Regions from separate parts of the Salipaludibacillus sp. CF4.18 genome, predicted to be linked through region 3. Evidence: riboswitches for the same ligand, from Rfam matches in the RefSeq annotation. Region 3 holds a riboswitch; each other region holds the start of a gene.
What was found. Region 3 has a riboswitch for lysine ahead of dapA (4-hydroxy-tetrahydrodipicolinate synthase). Riboswitches for the same ligand answer to the same signal wherever they lie in the genome.

Region 1: another riboswitch for lysine. It lies ahead of lysA (diaminopimelate decarboxylase); the one in region 3 lies ahead of dapA (4-hydroxy-tetrahydrodipicolinate synthase).
Region 2: another riboswitch for lysine. It lies ahead of ACHABW_RS08785 (aspartate kinase); the one in region 3 lies ahead of dapA (4-hydroxy-tetrahydrodipicolinate synthase).

What each region holds. Positions count from the first base shown of each region.
Region 1 is NZ_JBIMEV010000006.1:396-3,889, reverse strand. It holds gene ACHABW_RS05865 (spore germination protein) at 1-1,357, shown strand, start outside; lysine riboswitch at 1,415-1,591, shown strand; gene lysA (diaminopimelate decarboxylase) at 1,704-3,044, shown strand; gene ACHABW_RS05855 (peptidylprolyl isomerase) at 3,163-3,494, shown strand, end outside.
Region 2 is NZ_JBIMEV010000010.1:41,464-44,957, reverse strand. It holds gene ACHABW_RS08785 (aspartate kinase) at 230-1,477, opposite strand; lysine riboswitch at 1,640-1,924, opposite strand; gene uvrC (excinuclease ABC subunit UvrC) at 1,981-3,494, opposite strand, start outside.
Region 3 is NZ_JBIMEV010000003.1:58,945-62,438, forward strand. It holds gene ACHABW_RS03240 (EamA family transporter) at 354-1,265, shown strand; lysine riboswitch at 1,467-1,649, shown strand; gene dapA (4-hydroxy-tetrahydrodipicolinate synthase) at 1,807-2,697, shown strand; partial or broken gene pflB (formate C-acetyltransferase) at 2,938-3,494, shown strand, end outside.

The DNA.
Region 1 (3,494 bases), on a different contig from region 3:
AGATAAGGACGTTCAGATTTATTTTACAAATGGATTATGTGATATTGACTACGTAATTGAAATACTCAAAGAATTAATGTTTCTTGACACGACTCACTCTAAAAAACTAGATGCTCGTAAAGAAATTCAGAATCATTTGGCACATGTTCAAGTTAAAATGACTGAAATTCTGGAAGACGCTATAAAAGAGATGCTTTCAGGCCTGGTGTTCATCTTAATAGAAGGTGAATCAGAAGCAATCATAGTCGATGTGAGGAGCTATCCTGGTCGAGGACCAGAGGAACCAGATCTAGAGAGAGTAATAAGAGGGAGTCGTGATGGATTTACAGAAAATATTATCGAAAACACAGCTTTGACACGAAGAAGGATTCGTGATGAAAGACTTAGAAATGAAATGACCCAGGTAGGCAAAAGGTCAAAAACAGATATTTGTATTACTTACATCGAGGGGATAGTCGATCCAAAATTGGTAGAAGTAATTAAAAAAGAATTAGATGGAATTGATATAGACGGCTTAACAATGGCAGATAAAATGGTCGAGGAATTTCTAGTAAAACAAGGCTGGAATCCCTTTCCGATGGTTAGATATACAGAGAGACCAGATGTAGCGGCAACCCATTTATTTGAAGGTCATGTCATTTTGTTTGTAGACACTTCTCCCAGTGTGATCATTCTGCCAACAACATTATTTCATCATGTACAGCATGCAGAAGAATATAGACAAGCACCTTTGGTTGGGTCCTTTATGAGGTGGATACGTTTTGCAGGGATTTTGTTTTCCTTATTCATTTTGCCTTTTTGGTTATTAGTAGTTAAAGATCCCGGTCTATTACCTGCTAACCTTGAATTTATAGGACCAAATGAAGTGAACGGAAATATACCTATATTTGGACAAATATTATTTGCAGAATTAGGAATCGAACTGTTAAGAATGGCAGCGATTCATACCCCAACCGCGATGGCTACTGCATTAGGTCTTGTCGCTGCCCTGTTAATTGGTGACATTGCCATTCAAGTTGGACTATTTGTCCCAGAAGTAATTCTGTACGTAGCAGTAGCTGCTATAGGCATCTTTGCCACACCTAGTCATGAGCTGGGGGTAGCAATAAAATTACTTCGATTAGGTTTAATACTTGCAGTAGGTTTTTTCGGTGTCCCGGGACTTGTTATCTCCTGTGTGATTTCACTCGCATATTTAGCCGGAAGAAAAGCGTTAAATGCGCCATATTTGTGGCCATTTTTACCGCTTTATCCTAAAGCTGCAATAGATATTTTTATACGTCAAGCAGTTCCGCTTAAACGGATAAGACCTAGCGTTGTCCATCCAGTCGATTCAATAAAGCAGAGAAAAACGTAAAGTTGTTGCGTGAATAATTTAACTATGCTATTGTTTAACAAAATGAATAAAAACTTGTAATTAGGTAGAGGTGCAATCTCGAAAAAGTATACTGTTGGAGCTTCAGGACAGCTATGAAAACAGAGGAAAGGTCGAATTGCCGAAGCAGCTATGTTTCCTTGACTTAGCTTGCTGGGGTATAGTTGAATAAACTATGCACTGTCACTGCGTTTGTAGTGGAGCACTATCCTATTGGAAACCGATGGACTAATCGAAAACCAAGAGGAATGGATGTGTTTCGCATTCATTCTTTTTTTTATTCATATATAAAAGAACCGAGAGGGTTTGCTGATAAGGAGTGATATAGATGGGTTTTTATGGTACTAGTAGTGTCAACCAAGAAGGTCATTTGACAATTGGCGGGGTAGATGCCACTACCCTTGCGGAAACATATGGTACACCACTATTTGTATACGATGTGAAAGATATTCGAAATAGAGCACATGAGTTTCAGGAAGCATTTATAAATCAAGGTGTAAATTATCAAATAGCATATGCTAGTAAAGCGTTCAGCTGCATAGCGATGGTCGAATTGGCCGATGAATTGGGCTTAAGTTTGGATGTCTGTTCAAGTGGTGAGCTCTACACAGCATTGCAGGCAGGCTTCCCTGTAGACAGAATCCATTTTCACGGAAATAACAAGACGCCGGATGAGCTGGAAATGGCAGTGAAGGAAAAAATTGGCTGTATTGTTGTGGATAATTTCACAGAATTGGCATGGTTAATGGCGATAACAGAAACAAACAAAACGAAGATGGATGTTTTGATCAGAATTACTCCAGGTGTCGAAGCCCATACACATGAATATATTTCAACCGGTCAAGAAGATTCTAAATTTGGCTTTGATTTAAACAGTGGGCAAGCGAAGAAAGCTATAAAAATGATATTATCTCATTCCTTTTTAACTTTACAGGGTGTACATTCCCATATAGGTTCACAAATTTTTAAAGCGGAAGGATTCCAGGAAGCTGTGAAAGAAATTTACCGTTCTTTAGCTGCTTGGAAAGAAACATTAGATTATTATCCAAATGTACTTAATTTAGGTGGTGGTTTTGGGATTCGATACGGTGACCAGGATCACCCTCTTCCTCTCCATGTTTATATTGATTATATGGTTGACAAAGCCAAAGAAGAAGCAGCGAAATTAGACATGCCAGTACCGGAAATTTGGATTGAGCCAGGTCGTGCTTTGGTTGGAGAAGCAGGTACAACGCTTTACAGTATAGGAAGTAGAAAAGACATCCCCGACATTCGCACCTATATTTCAGTTGATGGCGGGATGACTGATAATATTCGCCCGGCACTCTATCAGGCTGAATATGAAGCGGTTCTTGCAAATAAAGCTAACGAAGAAAATACAGAGGTTGTCAGTATTGCCGGTAAGTGCTGTGAAAGTGGAGACATGCTTATCTGGGATATTTCCTTGCCACAGACTACACAGGGGGATATTTTAGCGGTATTTTCAACAGGTGCATACGGTTATTCCATGGCAAATAATTATAATCGCATATTACGTCCAGCGGTAGTTTTTGTTGAAAACGGAGAGCATGAATGTGTTATAGAACGAGAATCATTAGAAGACCTTGTTCGGCATGAACGTCGTTATAGTGCTGTGAAGGGACAGAATCGGGTAGAAGGTACGGTATAAAAAATAGTTTAATAACGTAGAGGAAACTAGATAAAATGCTATCTAGTTTCTTTCTGTATTTAACTAGTGTAAAATAAAGAATGTGTACATAATTAAAAATACTATGGAGGTTTTAGATATGAAAAAAGGTGAAATTACGTTTGAAAATGGAGAAAAAGTAGTGATTGAATTTTATCCCGACGAAGCACCAGGTACGGTTGCTAACTTTGAGAAACTTGCTAATGACGGTTTTTATAACGGATTAAATTTGCACCGTGTGATCCCAGGGTTTGTAGCACAAGGTGGTTGTCCAAATGGATCTGGTGCAGGCGGACCGGGTTATACAATTAAATGTGAAACAGAAGGAAATCCTCATAAACATCAAAAAGGAAGTCTTTCAATGGCTCACGCGGGTAAAGATACTGGTGGAAGTCAATTTTTCTTAGTGCTTGACCCACAGCCGCACTTAGA
Region 2 (3,494 bases), on a different contig from region 3:
GGCAGAGCTGTTTTCTTAAATACAGCGTGATCTTTAAAACCACCCCCGAGTAGCACCTACTTAGTGCGTGTAGGTGCTACTCGAAAGGAAGCGAACTTCCCTTGATACGTGTGGCGTAAAGATAGCTGTCATTTTATAACTTTCTTATCTATCAAAAAAAAGGAGTTTCCTGATGATACATTCAGGAAACTCCTTTTTTTGTTTATATATGAGTACTGTTTTTAGTAAATTATGCCTTAATTGCTTCAATCTTTGCTTTTTCTTTCGCATCTAAACCAAAGTGTGCATGTAATCCTTCTACTGCAGTTATCATATCGACTTCTGGAACAACAACGGAAACTTTTATTTCAGATGTTGTAACCATTTTAATAGCCACTTCATGCTCTGCTAATACTTTAAACATATCAGAAGCTACACCTGGATTCGAAACCATTCCAGATCCAACGATTGAAACCTTAGCAAGTGTGCTTTCATGATTAATAGAACTGTAACATAATTCCGCTTTTTTATTGTGTAACAAATCCAAAGCTTTTCCAAGATCCTGTGTATCCAATGTGAATGAAACGTTTATCCCATTGTCAGAAGTCATTTGCTGAATAATAATATCAACGCTGATTCCCGCTTCAGCAAGCATGGAGAAAAGTGTAGGCATTGTTTCGAACTGATTTGGTAATCTTTCAATGGTAATTTTCGTTATTTCCGATTCAAAGGCTAAACCTCGTACAATTAGATTTTGCTCCACTGTTGCTTCCTCCTCAACCATCGTTCCCTCTACGTCCTCTGTACTTGAACGCACAATAAGAGGAACGTGATAATTTTTAGCAAACTCCACCGCTCTCGGATGAAGTACACCTGCACCTAAATTAGCTAATTCAAGCATTTCATCATACGACACGCTGTCCAGTTGACGTGCTTTCGTCACATACCTTGGATCAGCTGTGAAAACACCTGTTACGTCCGTATAAATCGAGCATGTTTCTGCTCCAAGTGCTGCAGCTAATGCCACTGCGGATGTATCGGATCCTCCACGCCCTAATGTTGTAATTTCTCCACTTGGACCGACACCTTGGAATCCAGCTACAAGAACTGCCCGGTTTTTGTTTAAATGCTTTTGCACTTTTTCTGCGTCTATTTCTGTAATACGAGCATCTTGGTGGACAGCTTCTGTTTTGATTCCTGCTTGCCAACCTGTCATAGACACTGCATCTACACCTAATTCTTTCAATGCCATAACTACTAATGATATTGTTACTTGTTCTCCTGTTGTTAAAAGCATATCCATCTCTCTGGGATCCGGTGAATCTGTTATGTCTTTAGCCAAATTCACTAATGAGTCAGTGGATTTACCCATAGCTGATACGACGGTTACAACTTTCTTTCCCGCATCCATATCCCGCTTAATTCTCCGTGCAACATTCTTAATTTTAGTTACATCCCCTACAGAAGTTCCCCCGAACTTCTGGACAATCGTTGTCAATATGAACGCCTCCTCGACTTTTTTTCACACATATTTCTGTCTTCAAAAATTCGTTTCATCTTTTCACACTGATCACGAGTGAATTCTCTCGTATAAAAGAATTCGACAACGAGACTTGTCTCCTTGCCGAATACGACTTCTAAGTTATTGGCAAAAGCCGTTTCGTGAGATAGTTCTCCACATACATAGCTATGTGGCAACTCAGCAATTATTCACTGCAAAGCCAGAATTGACCTTGTGAGTAAAATTTCAAAATTCGGTATTAAAATATTGAAAGTACTAGTTGCTGGTAAAAGCAAAAACCTCTCTGTTCTAAAGCACCACTTTCCGAAAAAATACTTTGTGAGAAAGACCTATTCTTCGGCGACTTCCTCTTTCAAACACTATCCTGAAATCTCACCGTTTTGCAGTGTTTTACTGATGGTTACCGCAACCCCTACCTGTTATTCAACCCATTTAATAGGTTAACAAATGCAACGAGTCATAGCAACACGGATCTAGCTTCATTTATTCCCCTCATCGCTCATCATTCTCTTTAAGGTTTCAGCAACCGACTGAGGTATTCCTAATCGCTGTATTTCTTCCACTGACGCCTCTTTCAAGCGTTTTAAAGATCCAAATTCTTTTAAGAGCATTCTTTTACGTTTTTCGCCAATTCCCTCGACCTCGTCAAGTATCGAAGTGAACATAGATTTCTTCCGAACATTTCTGTGAAAGCTGATTGCAAAACGGTGAACTTCATCTTGAATTCGCTGCAGTAAATAAAATTCCTGACTCGTCCTAGAAAGAGAAATGACCTCAGGGGGATCTCCAATCATTAGTTGGGAAGTCTTATGTTTATCATCTTTCACTAGTCCACAGACTGGAATCGATACATTCAGCTCATCTTCCAAAATTCCTAAAGCTGCCGATATTTGGCCTTTTCCTCCATCAATAACAATAAGATCAGGCAAAGGTAACTCTTCTTTTAACAGGCGCAAATAACGACGTCGAACCACTTCCCGCATCGATTCATAATCGTCCGGACCTTGGACTGTTTTTACCTTGTATTTACGGTAATTATTTTTATCAGGCTTACCATCGATGAATGATACCATCGCTGAAACAGGATCGGCACCTTGTATATTAGAATTATCAAATGCTTCTATTCGGTATGGTGTATCTATATTCATGGCTTGTCCGAGTCTTTCAATTGCTAAAACAGTCTTTTTTTCATCTCTTTCAATTAAATCAAATTTTTGTTGCAAAGCTAGCTTGGCATTTTTAATCGCTAGATGAACGAGTTCTTTTTTCTGTCCTCTTTTAGGTTGAATCGTTCTGACATTTAAAAATGGCGATACGATTTCAGGATCAGCTCCATCGGGAATAAATATCTCTGATGGTTTTTTATGCTGATCTTCTAAATAAAATTGACCAAGAAACGTATAAAAGTCTTCTTCCGGCTCTTGATAGGTTGGAAACAACGATACATCCCTTTCAATTAGTTTCCCTTGGCGAACAAAGAATACTTGAACACACATCCATCCTTTATCTACATAATAGCCAAAAACATCCCGATTCAATTGATCGGTGATAGTCATCTTTTGTTTTTCCATAACAGCTTCTATATGCTTCACTTGATCACGAAGCTCCTTCGCACGCTCATAATTCATTTCTTCCGAAGCAAGCAGCATTTTATTGGTGATATTTTTTTTGACATCTTCATGTCCACCATTTAAAAACTTCGTAATTTCTGAAACAAGTTCCTTGTTTTTTTCTTGCGTAACCGGAAACTCACAAGGTGCAAGACACTGGCCAATGTGATAATAAAGACAGACTCGATCAGGTAACGTGCGGCATTTTCTTAACGGATACAATCTATCTAATAGTTTTTTTGTTTCATTGGCCGCCTGCGCGTTTGGATATGGACCAAAATATTTTGCTCCGTCTTTTTTGACTTTACGCGTTGTAATTAGTCTTGGATGTTCTTCTTTCGTGATTTTTAAAAACGGATATGTCTTATCATCTTTTAGCAAAA
Region 3 (3,494 bases):
TCAAAAAAGTGAAAGCATCCGTCCGTGGTGAATTAGAACAGGCGGTTCCACCCCCTTGCCGCAGCTGGACGCTTCCATCGCAATATCACATGAATATACGCATACTGTAGGCACTACCGCCGCTGTTCCGTGGGCTTCTAACATTCCATCTTCCTCTTCATATCCATTTTGCTGAAAATCCCTTGACAAAACCTTAATAAATGACTAAGATGAATAAGGAATAATTGAATATCAAAACTTCGCAATTTGTGAAGAACATGGACTTTTCTAAAGGGTAATCCTTTATTTTCGCCATACATCTGACCCGATGTATGGCTTTTTTGTATTCAAAATAAATTTAGAGGTGAAAGATTATGAAAATGTGGATGTATGCTTTATTTGTTTTTATTGGTGGTTGTTCTTTAGGAGCACTATCTACGAGTGTGAAACTTGCATATGGTGCTGGTTTTAATTTAGCTCAAATTACTATTAGTCAATTTATGATAGGTGCTGCACTTCTTTGGATACTTGTGCTTTTCACTAGAAAATCCAAGATGTCAATAAAGTATCTTGGCTTGCTTTTACTTTGCGGAATTCCTATGAGTTTAACCGGTGTTTTTTATTACTTTTCGCTGCAAACTATAGATGCTTCATTAGCGATCATCTTTTTATTTCAATTTGTATGGATTGGATCTCTGTTTGATTACATTCTGTATCGCAAAACTCCGAGTAAAGCTCAATGGCTCTCGATTGTCATATTACTCATAGGCTCACTTTTAGCTACTGCAATTATTACGAATGGATTTGGAAGCTTTACGATAAATGGTGTCATTTTTGGTATTCTATCTGCTTTCACGTTTACTTCATTCTTATTTATTAGCGGCAACGTTGGAAAAGAACTTCCTCCTTTACAGAAAAGCGCGCTAATCGCGACAGGAGGACTTATCTTTGTTAGTATTCTTTTCCCTCCGACTACCGCATTTGAGAGTGTTTCGCAAATGATTAGCTTTTCACCATATGGCGTTTTCCTAGGCGTATTTGGGGTTTGTTTGCCACCGTTACTATTTGCGATTGGAATGCCGAAAGTTGGCACTGGTCTTGGAACAATTCTTTCTGCTTCTGAACTTCCAGTCGCTGTCATACTTTCTGCAGTAGTTTTAGTAGAATACGTTGCACCCATCCAATGGTTAGGTGTTATTGTTGTTCTCCTTGGTGTTGCTCTAGGTAATATAAAGCTTTCTTCTTTTTCAAAAAATAAAAATTGGCAAGCGGAAAAAGTATCTTAGTTTAATATTTTATTATTCTTTCAAGACTTGCTGCGAGCGTTATTTAGACTATTCCTATTTCATAGACAAGTTTCAACTATTGTATTACGGGAATAGTAGAACCAAGTCCAACAGATAAAATTCAAAAACTATTGCAAAAGTTACTTTTCTTTGATAAAGTAAACTCAAAGTTCATATTTATTTACTTCAATTATCTTTTGAAGTGAGTATAGAGGTGCAAAGGTCATTAGTACGTATTTTGAGGAGATTGAGCTCCTATGATAAATATCGAAAGGGATACTTGCCGAAGCAATAGTCTGCTCATAGGATTGTTGTTGGGTCTGTCATTGAATAAATGCAGAACTGTCATGTAGTCAGATGACTATATGGAGGGCTATCTCACGCTGGAATAACTGTGTTATACATTCTAGCAGCAACGATACCCTCGTTGTTGCTTTTTAGTGTTTAAATAACAGTTACTCATGCGATTTAGCTCTATTCAGGACCTTGGACTCGTCATGTAGATTGGACGAACAAAATTTGTTGAATAGAGGTGTTTCAAATGAATTTCGGACACGTTTTAACCGCGATGGTCACGCCATTTGACCAAGAGGAAAACATTGATTTTCATGCTACAAGAGAATTAGTAAATTATTTAATTGCAAATGGATCAGATGGTCTTGTTGTTGCAGGCACAACTGGAGAATCCCCAACATTAACGAATGAGGAGAAACTTTCATTATTCCGTTATATCGTGGAAGTTGTCGATGGAAGAATCCCGGTTATTGCTGGAACAGGCTCCAACAGTACGAAAGCATCTGTAGAATTAACAAAATTAGCAACGCAAACTGGTGTAGATGGAGTGATGCTCGTTAATCCATACTACAACAAGCCAAATCAGGAAGGCCTTTACCTTCATTTTAAAAAGGTAGCCGAGTCTACAAACTTACCAGTTATGCTTTACAATATTCCTGGTAGATCTGCCGTGAACATGTTACCGGAAACTATCATTCGACTATCCCAGGTTGAAAATATTGTTTCCGTTAAAGAAGCAAGTGGTGATCTTGATGCAATGACTACGATCATTCAAAATACTCCAGAGAACTTTTCTCTCTACAGTGGTGATGATAGTCTAACCTTAGCGGTATTAGCCATCGGTGGACACGGAGTCGTATCTGTTGCCTCACATATTATTGGTAGTGAGATGCAAACTATGATTACCGCTCACCAAAACGGTAACAGCCAATATGCTTCCGCACTTCATCGAGATTTAGTGCCAATGATGAAAGCGATGTTTATTGCGCCAAGTCCTTCCCCAGTGAAAGCAGCATTGGAAATGAAGGGTATACACGTAGGACCTGTTAGATTACCAATGATTCCGGTAACAGAGTTAGAAGCACAAACAATCTATCAAGCAATCCAACATAAAATATACTCTTCATCAGCAGTTTAAAAAAGGTGTCCTAAGGGACACCTTTTTTAGTTGAGTTGCCTGTACTATAAAACTTGTACTACTGAATCACCACTTTTACCTTCTGTTATATAAGAAAAAACATTCTGTTATATTCGTCATGAAAGTGTCACATTTCAAGTTACTCCTCTTCCTTATTCTGTTTTATAATTAAATTACAACATCATGTGAATGTTTTCACATAAAAACTTTTATCTCAATTTAGAAATGGAGGAATCTTTGATGGTGACTACTTTTGAAAAAAATGAAAAGCGTGGATGGGAAGGATTCAAACAGGGTTGGAAAATGAAGTAAATGTAAGAGATTTTATCCAAACCAATTACAAAGTATATGAAGGTGACGAGTCTTTTTTAACTAACGCAACCAAAGCTACAAAAGATTTATGGGAACTAGTGATGAAACTAACAAAAGAAGAACGTGAACGCGGTGGTGTGTATGATCTTGATACAGAAATAGTATCAACGATAACCTCCCATAAGGCAGGTTATTTAAATCCTGCAACGGAAAAAATTGTTGGTGTTCAAACTGATATCCCCTTTAAGCGCTCCATGCAACCATATGGCGGTATTAGAATGGCTAAAGCTGCGCTTGAATCTTATGGCTATAAATTGAACGAAAAAGTAGAAAAAATCTTTTCTGATTATCGGAAAACTCACAACGAAGGAGTATTTGACGCTTACACTCCTGAAATGATGCTCGCTAGAAAGGTCGGTATTATTACTGGTCTGCCAGACGCATACGGCCGCGGCAGAATTATTGGAGACTATAGACGAGTTGCC